DNA from 4 places in the Brevibacterium sp. LAARM3_SD1 genome. Region 2 is predicted to be linked to each of the others. Evidence: riboswitches for the same ligand, from Rfam matches in the RefSeq annotation. Region 2 holds a riboswitch; each other region holds the start of a gene.
The links. Region 2 has a riboswitch for thiamine pyrophosphate ahead of AC2W7L_RS17880 (TenA family protein). Riboswitches for the same ligand answer to the same signal wherever they lie in the genome.
Positions count from the first base shown of each region.

Region 1 (3,971 bases), on a different contig from region 2:
CACCGCCACCCCGGCATCCTCCAGGCGTTTCGCCAGAGCCGGATCGTCGTTCGTGTAGGCGAAGACCGTGAATCCGTCGAGGACGAGTTCCTCGGCCGCGGAGAAGAGTTCGATGGGGTCGGGCAGCAGCGTGTCCTCATCGGCGATGACCTCGAGTTTCACCCAGTTCGTCTCCAGGGCTTCCCTGGCCAGGCGGGCAGTGAGCACGGCATCCCGGGCGGTGTAGCAGCCGGCGGTGTTCGGCAGCACTCGGATTCCCAAACGCTGGAGCATGGTGAAGACCGAGTCTCTCGACTCGGCGTCGAAGCGGCGCATCGCCACCGTGGTCAGTTCGGTCCCCGAAGCCATCAGGGCGTCTTCGAGGATGCTCAGGGAGCTCGCCCCTCCCGTGCCCATCACGAGACGAGACGACATCTCCACATCATCGATCGTCCAGCTCATATCAGCCTCCCTGCACTGCGGTGACGATGTCGACGGTGTGCCCGTCGGCCAAGGCGAATCCGGACCAGGCACCGCGACGGATGACTTCACCGTCGACGGCCAGGGCGATGCCCAGACGTCCGCCGTCGGCCGGTGTCCCGTCAGTCTGCAGCTCCCGTCCGGTGACGTCGGCGATGAGGTCGAGCGCCGAGGTGGCACCGGGGAGCTCATGATGCTCGCCGTTGAGGACGATGCTCGGTGGGTGTTCGCGGTCGGTCATGACATGCTCCTCGTCGAGTAGGCAGTTGCGTGGTTCGGGTCGGCAGTGGTTTCGGTGGTGAAGCGATGTGGGGACACGGACTCGAGTGCTCCCTCAGGGAGCCAATCGGCAACGTCTCCCAGGGCGAGTTCGGCCCCGAGCCTGCCACCGAACGGGGCCAAGAGGATGCCGTGCCGGAAGTACCCGGTGCTCACGATGCAGCCGGGATCGATGCGCCCGATCATCGGCAGGTCATCGGGGGACCCGGGGCGGGCTCGGGTGGTGATATCGGTGATCTCCGCGTCGAGAATGCCTGGGACCAGTCGCTGCCCGTCGGCGAGCAGTCGGTGGATCGCCCCGGCGGGGGTGCCGGAGAGTCCGTCTTCACGGGAACTGGCACCGAGGACGATCTCGCCGTCGGGGCGAGGAACCAGGTAGACGGAGCGGCCGTTGACCAGCCCGCGGATGGTGCGGGTCAGCAGGGGAGTCGCCTCGGCGGGGGCGCGCAGCCGCAGCACATCGCCCCAAACCTCCCGGAGCGGCAGCTGCGGGGCACCATGGATCGTGTTGTTGGTGCTGCCGGCGCAGAGGATCACCTGATCGGCTTCCAATCGACGACCATCGCTCAGTGCGACGCCCACGGTCGCATCACCGTCCCTCAGCAGCTCGACTGCCCGTTGCCGAATGAGGTGCGACACTGAGTCAGCGGTCAGGGCAGACATCAGAGCCGCGGAGACCCGACGCGGGTCGATCGACCGATCGCCGGGAATGTGCACGGCTCCGGCCACTGCGGGCGACAAAGAGGGCTCGACCCGGCGGGCAGCGCTGCCGGTGATGAGCTCGGTGGCGAAACCGGACCGCGACTGAGCTTCGCGCAGCTCTCGCAGTGCCTGCAGATCGGCACTGTCTCCGGCGCACACGAGAGTTCCGGCATCCGTGAAGCCGAGGTCGACCGCGGCAGCGCTCGCCACCTCGGCAGCGAACTCCGGGTACATCTGCGCCGAGGCCTGCATCAACGGGTACAGGGGAGTCTGCCCCCACACCACCTCGGCGGCGGGAGCGATCATCCCCGCGGCGGCATGGCTCGCCCCCAACGCGGGGACAGGATCGATGATGGTGACTTCGGCACCGAGGCGGCGCAGGTACCAGGCCGTGGACAGGCCGATGATTCCGGCGCCGACGACAATGACTCTCACAGCTTCTCCCTCCGGCGGCATGATCCGCATCAGGTCTGACGGTCGGCTCCTACGCCCTCTCAGCCTCGTTGGGAGGCTCCCGCGAACTCCTCTACTCTATGACCATGACCACACAGATGCCACCGCGCACCGCAGCACGGCCGACGAAGAGAGCCTGGAGGCAGGCCCGATTGGCCGAAGCGTCGCTCTACCTGTGCACCGAAGCCAGGACCTCTCAGGGCGACCTCGCCGAGTTCCTCGACGCCGCCTACCGCGGGGGCGTCGACATCATCCAACTGAGGGACAAGAGCCTCGAGGCCCGCGCGGAGATCGCAGCCTTGGAAGTCCTCCGGGATGCCGCCGTCCGTCACGGCAAGCTCTTCTCCGTCAACGACCGCGCCGACGTCGCACTGCTCACCGACGCCGATGTCTTCCACGTCGGTCAAGGCGACCTCACCAGCTCTCAGGCCAGGGCCGTACTCGGCCCCGATGTCATCCTCGGCCGCTCCACCCATTCCCTCGAACAGGCGCTCGCCGCCGAAGCGGACCCGGAGACCGACTATTTCTGTGTCGGACCCGTCTGGGAGACCCCGACGAAGCCCGGTCGCGCAGCCGTGGGAACGGCGCTGCTCACCGCCACCGCCGCCGAGGCGGACAAACCGTGGTTCGCCATCGGCGGGATCGCGGCGGGGGAGAGGCTGGACGCGGTCCGACAGGCGGGTGCGAACCGTGCCGTAGTCGTCCGTGCGATAACCTCGGCTGAGGATCCCGCGGCGGCCGCTCGGGAGCTCAAGGAGGAGTTGGAATGACCCAAGCAGCTGAGAGCGCAGCCCAGGGAACCGGTGCAGGCGCGGATCTGTCGATTCTCATCGCCGGGGCAGGTGCCACCGGCGGAGCCTTCGGCACCTATCTGCAGGAGGCCGGACGCGATGTCACATTCCTGCTCCGGCAGGCTCGAGCGGCGACGGTCCGCGCAGAAGGAATGCGCTTCACCGCTCCCGATGCCGATCGGACGAATCAGGTCGATGTCATCACCGCTGAGGAGCTCGAAGCCGCACCACGGATCTTCAACCTCGTCATCATCGCGGTCAAAGCCGGCGGCCTCGACTCGGTCATCGATGACATCGGACCGGCTGTCGGAGAGCAGACTACGATCATCCCGATCCTCAACGGCATGGCTCAGATCGAGAAGCTGCAGAACAGATACCCCGGACAGGTGCTCGGCGGATTCGTCAAGATCGTCGGCACCATCAGAGACGGAGCCGTCGTTCAGCTCACCGACCTGGCCGTGATGACCATCGGCGACCTCCACGGTGCCCAGGTGCCCGCGCGGATCTCCGACGCTCTCGACGTGCCGGGGTTCAAGCTCCAGACCGTCGCTGGAATCATCGACGGGCTGTGGGAGAAGTGGACCTTCATCGCCGCGGCCGGTGTCGTCACCTGCCTGTTCCGTGCTCCGGTCGGGGCGATCATGGAAGCCGGCGGCCGGTCGCATGTGCATGCCATCGTCGACGAGCTCGAAGCCGTGGCGGCAACGGCCGGACACCCGGTCTCGGAGGCCTCACACGCCATGACGCTGACGATGCTCACCGAGGACGGTTCGGCCTTCACCTCATCCCTCTACCGGGATGTGACGGCTGGGCTGCCGAGCGAAACGGAGCACATCCTCGGCGACATGGCGCTCAAGGCTGCGGAGCTGGGAGTGCCGACTCCTCTGCTCGACCTCACACTTGTGCAGCTGCGGGCAGGGGAAGCCCAGAAGCGGTCCTGACTTCAGCCGTGCCCGTGCGCAGCATCGTCAGATATGACTCCTGCGGCTGAGTGTGTTCGGTGTCGGTCGAACCGTGGGCTGCGGTGAATGTGACCATGGGGACTCCGTCGACATCATCGAGGACGAGCAGCGTCTCGTAACCGCCGGGGCCCACAGAATGTGAGCTGCCTGAGGGCAGGTCGAAGACGAGCCGCTCCAGCGGACTGTCGGGTTCGGGCGGCCGATTCATCTCCTGCGCCGCGACATCGGCGAACTGCTCGGCAGTGATGAGGTAGGCCTTGGCCGGTGTCGGTCCGGGGACGGAATGGTCGTAGAAGGCCATGCCACCGCCCCAGACTTTCGACTC
Region 1 is NZ_JBNFOL010000004.1:109,852-113,822, reverse strand. It holds gene AC2W7L_RS03440 (thiazole synthase) at 1-441, opposite strand, end outside; gene thiS (sulfur carrier protein ThiS) at 443-700, opposite strand; gene thiO (glycine oxidase ThiO) at 697-1,875, opposite strand; TPP riboswitch at 1,865-1,968, opposite strand; gene thiE (thiamine phosphate synthase) at 1,980-2,663, shown strand; gene AC2W7L_RS03420 (ketopantoate reductase family protein) at 2,660-3,625, shown strand; gene AC2W7L_RS03415 (DedA family protein) at 3,579-3,971, opposite strand, start outside.
Region 1: another riboswitch for thiamine pyrophosphate. It lies ahead of thiO (glycine oxidase ThiO); the one in region 2 lies ahead of AC2W7L_RS17880 (TenA family protein).

Region 2 (3,971 bases):
GGTTGGGCGGCATCACCTTGGTGACGACGTGTTCGGTGGGTTCGGCCGCCGGGGACGGTTGCGAGCCGGCGATCTCTTCGGTGATCAGCGGCAGGGCCTGGGAATGTTCCGGCAGACGAGTTTCGTCGTCGTGCTCGTGCTGTCCGTTTCTGCTGCTGTCGCCTACCGTCAAAGTTCCTCCAAAATCCGGTGGAGAACCATTCTCGGACGCTCACGTTCGGGCATCCTGACACTTCCTGCCCGAAGCTGAGAAAGACCTGATGGGAATTCCCGAAAAAGCACCTTCACCTGGGACGATGCGTCGGAATGTAACGCCGGAGACAACCAGTTCCCACCGATTTCTCAGATGTGCGTGTCGACACTTTCGATGTGGAGAACGGCCACCGAGATCTCGTCTGGAACAGCTTCACCCGTTTCCGATTCGAGCAGCTGGAAACGAGGGTATTCGGCACCGTCTTCGAGAGTGAGCACGAACCGGAGTCGGTCGGCGGGGACCGGCTGACCGATGCTCATCTGCATCGCGCCCGCTGTATTCTCGGGGTCCATACCGTCGTCGGCGACCATGAGGTTGACGGCGAAACAGGGTTCGACCAAGTCGACGAGGCTCACGTTCTGGCCTCCATGGAAGCGTTCCGGGCGGAAGGCGGGCACCGAGTGCACGTGGCCGTCGATGTCGAGGGCCACCTCGGCGTTGGGGAGGAAGGTGCGTGCCATTCCGGGCAGGGCCGAGAACGGGCCCACTCGTTCGAGCCGGGCGATGCTCAATCGCCAGGGGCGAAGCCCTGGAGTCAGCTGGGCCGATTCGGTCAGGGAGACGAGCTCAGTGGTCTGACCGGCTCCGTTGGCCCACGGAACGGGATCACGGTCGGCGAAGGAGACGAGCGCGCGCATGACTCAGCGCGCCACGGGCGGGTGGGGCCGACTCGGTGGTGGTGTGATCATCCCTTGCAGAGGCAGAAGGGGTGACCGGCCGGGTCGAGGAACACTCGGAACGTCTCGCCTGGTTGTTCGGGGGCCTTGCCCGCACCGATCTCGAGCACGGCTTTCTCGGCCACGTCAAGGTCGTCGACCACGACGTCGAGGTGCATCTGCTGCGGATGGGTCTGACTGGGCCAGCTGGGTGCGTGGTAGTCCTCGACCTGTTGGATGCAGATCGGCGGCCAGGAGTTGGAGACGACTTCTGCCCACGTGCCGTCCTCGTCGACGGTGACAGACCAATCCAGGAGCTTTCCGTAGAACTCCGCGAGTTCACCGGCGTCAGGAGCGTCGAGCACGACAACGGGCTGCTTTGCGATAGCCATGGCCCGAGTCTACGCCGCCGCACTGACACGGCGAAGGGGTCCACGCTAGGGCGTAGGATTGTTGAGCAGATCCGCCGATGCTTCCGCAGTCCGCATCGGCTCCCCACAGTGAAGGTTCGCGATGAGTTCTCATGCCCTGCCTGCCACCGGTGATCCGGCGGTCTACATCATCCACGACAATCCGGAATGGATCGCCCCGTTCACCGAGGCGCTCGACCGCCTCGGCGTCGCACACGTCGAATGGCTGCTGCCCGAGACCTTGATCGACCTGTCCGCCGAGCCTCCTGCCGGAGTGTTCTGGTCGCGGCTGTCGGCATCGGCGCACACCCGAACCGATCCGCATGTGAAGGAGTACGGCCGCGCCGTCCTTGACTGGCTGGCTGCGGCGGGCCGTCGGGTCATCAACGGTCGAGGGGTCTACGAGCTCGAGGTGAGCAAGATCCGTCAGCATCGCGAGCTGTCCGGTCACGGTTTCGACGCGCCGCGCACCGCGGCCGCGTTCGGGCCGCAGGCACTCGTCGAGGCCGCTGCCGGCTTCACTCCCCCGTTCATCACGAAGCACAATCAGGGCGGCAAGGGCCTCGGTGTACGTCGTTTCGACTCCCATGCCGAACTCGAGGCGGTCGCCGCTGAGTTCGCGCCCGGTGGAGCGAATGCGCCGATCGACGGCATCACCCTCATCCAGGAGTATGTGCAGCCGGCTCAGCCGTTCGTCACCCGCGCGGAGTTCATCGGCGGACGTTTCCACTATGCGGTGCGCGTCGACGTCTCGGGCGGATCGTTCGAACTCTGCCCGGCCGATGCCTGCACGATTCCCGGCGCCGGGGCTGCTGCCGACGTCGAGGCGACTCCCCAGTTCGCCCTTCGTGAGGAGATCACGGCCGCAACGCCGCTGATCGGCCGGCTCGAGTCGCTGTTGGCCGACCTCGGCATCGAGATCGCCGGCATCGAGTTCATCGAGACCGCTGACGGCCGGCAGGTCGTCTACGACATCAACACGAACACGAACTACAACCCGTCCGTTGAGTCCGCCGAGCAGTCGTCGGGCCGTCAGTCTGCCGCCGACCGGATCGCGGAGTACGTGTCCGACACCCTCGCCGAGGCGGCCCCGAAGTCCGCATTCCCCGCCGGGTCGGCAGCCCAGTGATAGTGTCGAATCACTACAGGGGAGCGCCGATCAACGGGCGCTGAGAGTGCGAATGCAGACCCTTTGAACCTGATCCGGTGAGCACCGGCGGAGGGAGTGGAAGAGCGATGACAACCACAGGTATCGGCGCCTTGATTGAGGTCTCCGCCGACGGATCTGTGTCGGCCCTGATGAGATCGACAAGCGAACAATGGGCGGCGGCGATCAATCACCGCTTCGTTCGGGAACTCTTCGCCGGCACCGTCGACGACGCCGTCATGCGGGACTATCTGGTGCAGGACTATCAGTTCTTCGAGTCGTTTCTGTCCATGCTCGGCGCCTGCGTGGCCCATGCCGATGAGCTCGACGCAAAGCTGCGGTTCGCCCGACAGTTGGGGATGCTCGTAGCCGGCGAGGACACATATTTCGTCGACTCCTTCGCCGAACTGGGAGTCGCTCCAGCCGACTACCTCCAGCCTGAACTGGCCGCACCGACGGCAGGGTTCCGCGATCTCATGGACTCGGCAGTCGCCTCGGCGTCCTATCCGCAGCTGCTCGTCGTCCTCGCTGTGGCCGAATGGCTCTATCTCGACTGGGCCGAATCCCAGGAGGAGGTGCCGCAGCGACAGGTCCACCAAGGCTGGATCGACCTCCACCGAGGCGAGGCCTTCCGCGGGTGGGTTCAGTTCCTCGTCGACGAGCTCGAGCGGGTGTTTCCGACAGAGGACGAGCAGGGTTCAGAGGCTGAGGATCTCGTCCGCACCTGGCGCCGGGCCGTCGACCTCGAATGCGCCTTCTTCGACAACGTCTACGACGACTGAACCGCCCAGTACGGCACACAGCAGCGGCCCCGCCCCACTCCCCTAGACTGGCCTCATGAGCACTGAGGTTGATGCAGTCGTCGTCGGATCTGGCCCCAACGGCTTGGCCGCCGCAGTCACTCTGGCTCGCGCCGGTCTCTCCGTCGAGGTGTTCGAAGCTCAGTCGACGATCGGCGGCGGCGCCCGCACCCTCGACCTCGGACTGGCACCCGGCATCACTCATGACATCTGCTCGGCCGTCCATCCATTGGCCATCGCCAGCCCGTTCTTCGTCGACTTCGACCTGCGTGCCCGCGGAATGGAGCTGACGACTCCCGAGATCTCGTATGCCCAGCCCCTCGACGACAAGCCCGCCGCGCTGGCCTTCCACAATCTCGACGAAACGGTCGACCGCCTCGGCGAGGCCGGCCCGGAATGGCGACGATTCTTCGCCCCACTTCTCGAACGTGTCGATGACGCGATCTGGCTCTCCCTCGGTGACAAACGCTCGGTGCCGGAGACTCTGCGCGACCTTCCCGGAATCGCGAACGTCGTGAAATTCGGGTTGCGGCTGCTCTCTCAAGCGAGCCCTGCCTGGAACATTCCTCTCTCCCACGAATCGAGCCAGGCCCTGTTCACCGGAGTCGCCGCACACGCGATCGGCGGACTGCCGGCGATGGGCACGGCCGCCACGGCGACGATGCTCTCAACGGTCGCCCACGCCGGCGGGTGGCCCTCCCCCAT
Region 2 is NZ_JBNFOL010000052.1:6,596-10,566, reverse strand. It holds gene AC2W7L_RS17900 (hypothetical protein) at 1-172, opposite strand, end outside; gene AC2W7L_RS17895 (HutD family protein) at 343-891, opposite strand; gene AC2W7L_RS17890 (VOC family protein) at 939-1,301, opposite strand; gene AC2W7L_RS17885 (ATP-grasp domain-containing protein) at 1,423-2,448, shown strand; TPP riboswitch at 2,456-2,561, shown strand; gene AC2W7L_RS17880 (TenA family protein) at 2,556-3,248, shown strand; gene AC2W7L_RS17875 (phytoene desaturase family protein) at 3,304-3,971, shown strand, end outside.

Region 3 (3,971 bases), on a different contig from region 2:
CTGCCCACCGTCGGCCGGTGCACTGCCTACTGGCACCTCATAGGTCGTCGCCCGCAGCGCTTCGTCGCTGACCTGGACCCGGGTGAACGCGGGAACGTCGTTGTGGACGCTCTTGCCTTCCCAATCGAGGCCGGGAACGTAGTCATAGAACTTCGACCCCGACGACGAGGTCAGCGTGAGGTAGAGCGTCTGTCCGTCTTCCTTCTCTTCCTCGGCTCCCGCTTCGGAGCCCTCGACGGGCTTGCCTTCACCATCCATGAGGAAGGTGCGGTTATAGATGTGGTCGTGGCCGGAGACGACGAGGTCGATGTCATTGCGAGCAGCGACCGGCGGGATCGCCTTCCGCAGCCGCTTCACGTCGAGGTCGTTCCAATGAGTCGCGGTCGAATAGATCGAGTGGTGAAATCCGAGCACCGTCCAACGTGCTTGGTCTCCGTGCTCGGCGACGACCTCGTCGATGAACTCGGCGTGGGCATCCATATCCGAGCTGTTGGAGTTGATGTTGAGGAACAGGACGCCTTCCTCGATGAACCAGTAGTCGCCTCCGGAGGTGATGACGCCACCGCCGCCGTGGTCCTGGCTGACATTGGGCCGGTTGAAGTGCTGTTCGTAGGCCTTCGATGACACATCGTGGTTGCCGATCGTCGTCGCCTGCGGGATCGTCCGAGTCGCCTCCGGCGCCAGGTACTGGGCGTACTGTTCCTGGTTGCCCGCGGAGTTGACCTGGTCTCCCAGCGAGTAGAAGAAGCTCGGGTCGTCGGCGGTGGCCGCTGCCGAACTCAGTGTCCGGTCCCAACCGGCGGCGTCGTCGGGGTCTCCGCCACCGGCGCCGACCTGCGGGTCACCGAAGACGAGGAATTCGTCGTCACCTCCGACGTCTCCCGTGGTGAACTGCTGCACCTCGGTGAATCCGTCCTCTTCGCTGCCGACCTGGTAGGCGTATTCGGTGTCGGGCTCGAGGCCGGTCATGATCGCATGGTTGAAGTGACGTTTGAGATCGGTGGCCAGCCCGGAGTCCGTGGTCTCGGCTGTTTCGGCGTCAGCAGGCAGCTCACCGCCCTCGAGCTCACTGGCCGGCGCCCAACGGACTTCTCCCCCGCCGGAGCTCTCACTCATCCACGAGAGGTTGCGGGCCATGGAATCGGCCCCGACCTGCAGCACGGGATCGGTGATCGCCTCGCTTCCCGCATCCGCCTCGGCGGGCGATTCCGTTCGGTTCTGCCCCGGGCCTTGGCTTGGGGTCTGGCTCGGATCCTGACTGGGGCTCTGGCTCGCGGTCGAGCCGGGCCCGCCTGAACCGAGCGATGGTTCGGCCCGAACGGGCACCGGCGCTGCCACCATGGCAGCGAGCAGAGTGGCGGCGGACAGGGCACTGAGCGGTCGCTTGAGTCGTTGAGTGTTCACCCGCATATTCCTACTGATCAGTAGTGTCCGGTCGTTCGAAGCCCGTCGACGAACGAGGGAACGGCAAGTGAATACTCGATAACCGATCCCGGCCCCCGCTTCGCTTCCGATCCCGGTCGCTGCCGCGCTCCCCTGTTGTACAGTGGTGGCTACGACAGGGGAGCGCCGTCAGGGGCGCTGAGAGTGCAGAAGAAGCTGCAGACCCTCGAACCTGATGCGGTCAGCACCGCCGAAGGAAGTCGAGACTCTTCACCCCTCCTTGAAAAGAGGAGGCACAATGCCGAATACCGCCGTACCGAAAACCACCGCCACCCCTTCACACGCCTTCACCGCGGCGCCGAAATCCAAACAGTGGCGAGTGGTCGACTATGTCACCACCGCCGTCCTCGGCATCGCCGTGGGACTCGTGTTCTGGGTGCTGGCGCTGAGCTGGAAGGTCCTCGAACTCGCTTTCCAGGCCTTCCCGCCGTCGATCGGCCTCATCGCCGGGCTCTGGGTCCTTGCCGGCCCGCTGGCCGGGGCGATCATCCGCAAACCCGGTGCTGCGTTGCTGTGCGAACTCATCGCCGCCATCGTCGAGGCCGTCCTCGGCTCTCACTTCGGAGCGACAGTTCTGCTCTCGGGACTGCTGCAGGGCCTCGGTGCCGAACTCGTCTTCGCCGCCTTCGGCTACAAGCGCTTCACCCTGTGGGTCACCGCGGCCTCGGGGATGCTGGCCGCGGCGTTCATGGCCGTGAGCGAGAACATCATGTACAACGCCGAATGGCAGTTCGGCTTCCAGGCGATCTACGCGGTCTGCGCGATCGTCTCCGGTCTCGTCATCTCCGGAATCGGCGCTTGGTTCGCCTACCGCGCGATCGCAGCCACCGGAGCGCTGGGCTCCTTCGCCTCCGGCCGCCTGCGCTGATGGCACTGCCGATCACTGCTTCCGGCTTCTCGTGGACTCACGCCGACCGTGATCAGCCTGCGGTCGGTCCGCTCAATCTACAGATCGCCGCCGGTGAGAAAGTGCTGCTGCTCGGCGCCTCCGGAGCCGGCAAATCGACAATCCTTCACGCTGTCGCAGGCGTCCTGCCCGAGGAATCAGGTGAGGCCACCGGTGAACTCCTCGTCGGCGGCGAGAAACCGGATCCTCGCCGAGGCAGCACCGGGCTGGTCCTCCAAGATCCCGATTCGCAGGTGATCTTCTCCCGCATCGGTGATGATGTGGCGTTCGGGATGGAGAACCTCGGATTCCCGGCCGAGACAATCGAGGCCCAGACGCTGAAGTCCCTGCGAGCGCTGGGACTCGATCTGCCTCCGGACCGTCCGAGTGCGGCTTTGTCCGGCGGGCAGAAGCAGCGGCTGGCTCTGGCCGGGATCCATGCGATGGCTCCCGAGGTCATCGTCCTCGACGAACCGACCGCCAATATCGATCCCGCCTCGGCGACCGAGGTCCGCGACGCCGTGCTCACCGTGCAGGCCGAGACCGCGGCGACCATGCTCGTCGTCGAACACCGGGTGGAGCTGTGGATCGATCACATCGACCGCGTCATCGTCCTCGGCCGCGAGGGCATCGTCGTCCAAGGTCCGCCCGATCAGATCTTCACCGATCCGGAGCTGACCGACGTGCTCATCGACTGCGGCATTTGGATGCCGCAGGACTCCCCCACCCCGCGCCGAGGCGGAACCGACGGAATCGGCAGGACGTCCGGTCGCCTCGGCGAGGTTCTGCTGCGCACCGATCGGCTCAGCGTTGCTCGGCCTCGCATGACCACCCCCGCAGCGGCCGGTATGGAGCTGAGCCTGCGTGCCGGTCAGGCACTCGGAATCGTCGGCGCGAACGGGACCGGAAAGTCGACCACGGCCCTGACCTTGGCAGGTCTGCTGCCCGAATTCTCCGGGCAGGTCCTCGCCGAGGCGGCCCTGCGGGAAGGCGCTAAACGGGCCCGTCCGTTCGCCTGGACGTCGAAGCAGTTGGCCGCGCGCATCGGCATCGTATTCCAGGAACCGGCACACCAGTTCCTCACCTCGAGCGTGGCGTCCGAACTCGAGCTGGGTCCCCGCCTGGCAGGGTGGTCTGCCGCCGATTCGCAGGCACGAGTGGATGAACTTCTCGAGGGCCTCGGTCTCACCGGGTTGGCGCACGCTCATCCGCAGAGTCTCTCCGGTGGAGAGAAGCGACGTCTGTCGGTGGCGGCGATGTTGGCTCCCCGGCCAAAGGTGCTCATCGTCGATGAACCCACCTTCGGTCAGGATGCGCTGACCTGGGCGGGGCTGGTGGAGATGTTCCTCGATGCCCTAGAGCACGGCTCTGCTGTGGTCGCGGTCAGCCATGATCACGCATTCCTCGTGGCCATCGGGGCCGATCTCCTCGAACTCGGTGACAGCAATAGTGCAGAACGAGGGTCTGGCAACGAGTCGGCTTCTTCGGTCAGGGCCGGTGATCCCGGTGAGTGAGAGTCTCGATCAGCGCACTCGCCCCTCCCCCGAGGTTGCCGTTGAAGATCCGGGGCAACTCATCCCCGTGGTGCATTCCACCGCATTGGGTCGGTGCAATCCGCTGACGAAGATCGCAGTCGCGCTGA
Region 3 is NZ_JBNFOL010000012.1:77,303-81,273, reverse strand. It holds gene AC2W7L_RS09150 (purple acid phosphatase family protein) at 1-1,404, opposite strand, end outside; TPP riboswitch at 1,551-1,659, shown strand; gene AC2W7L_RS09145 (ECF transporter S component) at 1,682-2,311, shown strand; gene AC2W7L_RS09140 (ABC transporter ATP-binding protein) at 2,311-3,843, shown strand; gene AC2W7L_RS09135 (energy-coupling factor transporter transmembrane component T family protein) at 3,836-3,971, shown strand, end outside.
Region 3: another riboswitch for thiamine pyrophosphate. It lies ahead of AC2W7L_RS09145 (ECF transporter S component); the one in region 2 lies ahead of AC2W7L_RS17880 (TenA family protein).

Region 4 (3,971 bases), on a different contig from region 2:
CCAAAGTCGTCACCACCGACACCATCAAGGACATCGTCGGTGATCAGATCAAGGCCGAGGACATCTGCACCGGGAAGGTGGAGAAGCTCTGCGCCGATGCCGGCGTGAAGTGAGCGCGTGAGCGTTCATGATCTGACGTGACCGACCTCGAGCCGGCGACCATCACCGGTCGCCGGCCGCCGGGGTCAACGACTGCGACAAGTAGGAACAGATGACACCAGAGACACCCGAACCGGCAGCTGCGGCGACGCGGACGCCGGGCAGCGACAGCGAGCCGGTGCTCGAACTGCGCGGAATCAACAAACGGTTCGGCGCCGTCCAAGCGCTGAGCGACATCCATCTCAGCGTCGGTCGCGGCGAAGTCGTCGGCCTCGTAGGCGACAACGGCGCCGGCAAATCGACACTCATCAAGGTCATCGCCGGAGTCCACGCCGCCGATGAGGGCGAACTCATCATGAATGGGACATCGCAGAAATTCTCCTCCCCGAAGGACGCGCAGAGGGCCGGAGTGGCCACCGTGTTCCAGGACCTGTCTCTGTGTGAGAACCTCGACGTCGTCGCCAACCTGTTCCTCGGGCACGAGAAGACCCGTGGGGGAGTCCTCGACGAGGTGGCCATGGAAGCCAAATCCTGGGAGCTGCTGCGCAGCCTGTCGGCGAAGATCCCGAGCGTGCGCGTACCGATCGCGGCACTGTCCGGCGGACAACGTCAGACGGTCGCCATCGCCCGGTCCCTCCTCGGCGATCCTTCGCTGGTCATGCTCGACGAGCCGACGGCGGCCCTCGGTGTTGCCCAGACGGCCGAGGTGCTCAATCTCATCGAACGGCTCAAGGAACGCGACCTCGGCGTGCTGCTCGTCAGCCACAATATGGCCGATGTGCAGGCCGTGTGCGACCGGGTGCACGTGCTGCGCCTGGGCAAGGACGCCGGTGACTTCCCCGGAGACGAACGCACGGACGTGCTGGTCGCCGCGATCACCGGAGCCAGCGACAATGTCGTGACCAAACGCGCCGCACGGAGGGGTGAGCGCCGATGACCCGCAACTCCTTCATCACCGATGAGCGGATCTCGTCCGAAGGCATCGTCGGGACGTTCGTCAGACGGGTCAAAGAAGGGCAGCTGGGTTCGTTCCCCGTCATCTTCGCCCTCATCGTCATCGTCATCGTCTTCCAGTCGGCCGATTCCAACTTCATCTCGCCGGCCAACCTCGTCAATCTCTCCACCCAGGTGGCGTTCCTCGCGATCCTTGCTCTGGGCATCAACCTCATCCTACTCCTCGGCGAGATCGACCTGTCTCTGGCGCAGTTGGGCGGTCTGGCCGCCTCGCTGCTCGGTGTCCTCGTCGTCAGGCAGGGTGTGCCCCCGGCAATGGCGCTGATCATCATGCTGCTGCTCGGTCTGGTCGTCGGTGCGATCCAAGGCTGGTTCTTCGCCGTCGTCGGCATCCCGGCGTTCGTCGTCACCTTGGCTGGTCTGCTCGCATTCACCGGTCTGACCCTGACGACCTTGGGCACACAGAAGAACCTGTCGATGTCGGACACCTTCGCCTTCGACTTCGCGAGCTTCTACTTCCCGGCGATCTGGGCCTATATCTTCGGAGCGATTGCGATCATCGGCTTCGGCGGCGGCATCATCTATTCGAAGCTGCGCCGCCACCGCGAAGGCCTCAGCGCCCCGAGCTGGGCGTCGGTGATCGTGCGCATCGTGCTGCTGGCCGCCATCGTGTTCGGATTCCTCATCCTCGTCAATCAGGACTTCGGTCTGGCGATGCCGTTCTTCCTGATGATCGTCATCGCGATCATCATCGATCTCGTGCTGCGCAAGACCCGCTATGGCCGGTCGATCTACGCCGTCGGCGGCAAGGTCGAAGCCGCCCGGCGCGCTGGCATCCGCGTGACCTGGGTGCGCATCAGCGTGTTCATGGCAGCCGGAGTGTTGGCCGCACTGTTCGGGTTCATCAAGACCGGTGTGACGACGAATGCGGGATCGACGCTGGTGAGCACGCAGGACCTGCTCAACGCGATCGCGGCGGCTGTCATCGGCGGCACCTCGCTGTTCGGCGGTCGCGGAACCGCATGGGCCGCTGTGCTCGGTGCCCTGGTCGTCGGTGCGATCAACAACGGTCTCTACCTCATCGGCTTCAACTCCGATGCGCAGCAGATCATCACCGCACTCGTCCTGCTCACCGCCGTCGTCATCGATGCGCTCAGCCGCCGCGGACAGAGGTACGTCGGGCGGGGGTAGCGGCTGCTCTTCCCTCAGCGGACCCCGTTGCGGCGAAACCACCCTGAACCGGAGGTGGTTTCGCCGCGACGGGGTCCGCTCGGCGGTTCTGCTGGATGGAGGAGTCGCCCGTGTCCGACCGGGCTGATACAGTCGGAGCCATTGACATGGGGTGCCTCATGAGGATCCGTTCGCACCGAGAAGCTGCGCACGGAGGACACCGAGGCTGAGAGAACACCCATCGAACCTGATCTGGGCCATACTAGCGAAGGGATCGTCATGGTTGACTTCGACCTGCGTTCTGCCAATGCGCGACTGCGCGCAAGCAATCCACTCATCCAGTGCATCACGAACACCGTGGTACAGCAGTTCAGCGCGAACGTGCTCCTGGCCATCGGCGCCTCCCCGGCGATGCTCGACCACGAAGCCGACGCCGGACAGTTCGCCGGAATCGCCAACGGAATCCTCGTCAACTTCGGAACCGCCTCGAACCATCAGCTGCTCGCCGCCGACGCAGCCATCGACGTCGCGAACGCCGCCAGCAAGCCCTGGGTCCTCGACCCCGTGAGCGTCGGCGCCGTCGACTTCCGCACCTCCCGCATCCGCCGTGCCGCCGCCGATCACCCGACTGCCATCCGCGGCAACGCCTCCGAGGTCGCAGCACTCGCCGGAGTCGGACTCGGTGGTCGTGGAGTCGAATCCACCGATGAAGTCGATGCCGTCCTTCCCGCCGCGGCTCAACTGTCGCGAAAGACCGGCGCGATCGTCGCGGTCTCCGGACCCACCGACGCCGTCGTCGCCCACATCGACGGCACCGATCACGTCGCCCGGATCTCCGGCGGACACGAATTCATGCCGCTGGTCATCGGCACCGGCTGCTCACTCGGCGCCGTCACCGTCGCATACCTGGCCGCCGCCCGTGCCGGACTGGCCGACCCCGACGCCGACGTCTCAGCAATCAGCGCCCCCGAGCAGTCCGCGAACGGTGGGGCCGCCTCGGCGAAGTTCGAAGCCGTCGTCGCCGCCCACGCCCACTTCGCGGTCGCCGGGGAACTCGCCGCCGATGGTGCGAAGGGTCCGGGCAGCTACTCGGTGAACTTCCTCGACGCGCTCCACACCGTCGACGGTGACCGACTCGCGCAGGCGAGAATCGGCCTCGACACGCTCACCGCCGGCGAAGGCGTCCAGGCATGACCGCCGGATCCGCCCACATCGCTGACAACTCGGCCGACGACGGCGCAACCGTGAACGACCGAGACGGCTCGACCGACCGCTTCGCCGGAATCGACACGCGCCTCTACCTCGTCACCGACTCGGCGCAATGCGAGGCCGCCGGTCGCAGCGTCGCCGAGACCGTGCAGGCCGCCGTCGCCGGGGGAGTGGGCATCGTCCAGGTCCGCGACAAAGACATCGACGACGGTGACTTCTACTCGCTCACCCGCCAAGTCATCGCCGCCGTCGAAGCCGCCACCCGTGACACCGACCGCACGGTCCCCGTCGTCCTCAACGACCGCGTCGAGGTGGCCCGCCGCCTCAACGACGAAGGCGAGAACGTGCACATCCACGTCGGCCAAACTGACACCACCGTCGCCGAGGTGCGCGCCGCCCTGGGTGCGGAACCGCTCATCGGTCTCTCGGCCGCGAACAGCGACGAATTCGCCGCCGCCCGCGACTCCGGAGTCGTCGACCTCGTCGGCATCGGGCCGGTCTTTGACACTTCCACGAAAGCAGACGCCCCCGACGGAATC
Region 4 is NZ_JBNFOL010000023.1:45,200-49,170, forward strand. It holds partial or broken gene AC2W7L_RS12980 (substrate-binding domain-containing protein) at 1-113, shown strand, start outside; gene AC2W7L_RS12985 (ATP-binding cassette domain-containing protein) at 212-1,036, shown strand; gene AC2W7L_RS12990 (sugar ABC transporter permease) at 1,033-2,244, shown strand; TPP riboswitch at 2,382-2,515, shown strand; gene thiM (hydroxyethylthiazole kinase) at 2,503-3,417, shown strand; gene thiE (thiamine phosphate synthase) at 3,414-3,971, shown strand, end outside.
Region 4: another riboswitch for thiamine pyrophosphate. It lies ahead of thiM (hydroxyethylthiazole kinase); the one in region 2 lies ahead of AC2W7L_RS17880 (TenA family protein).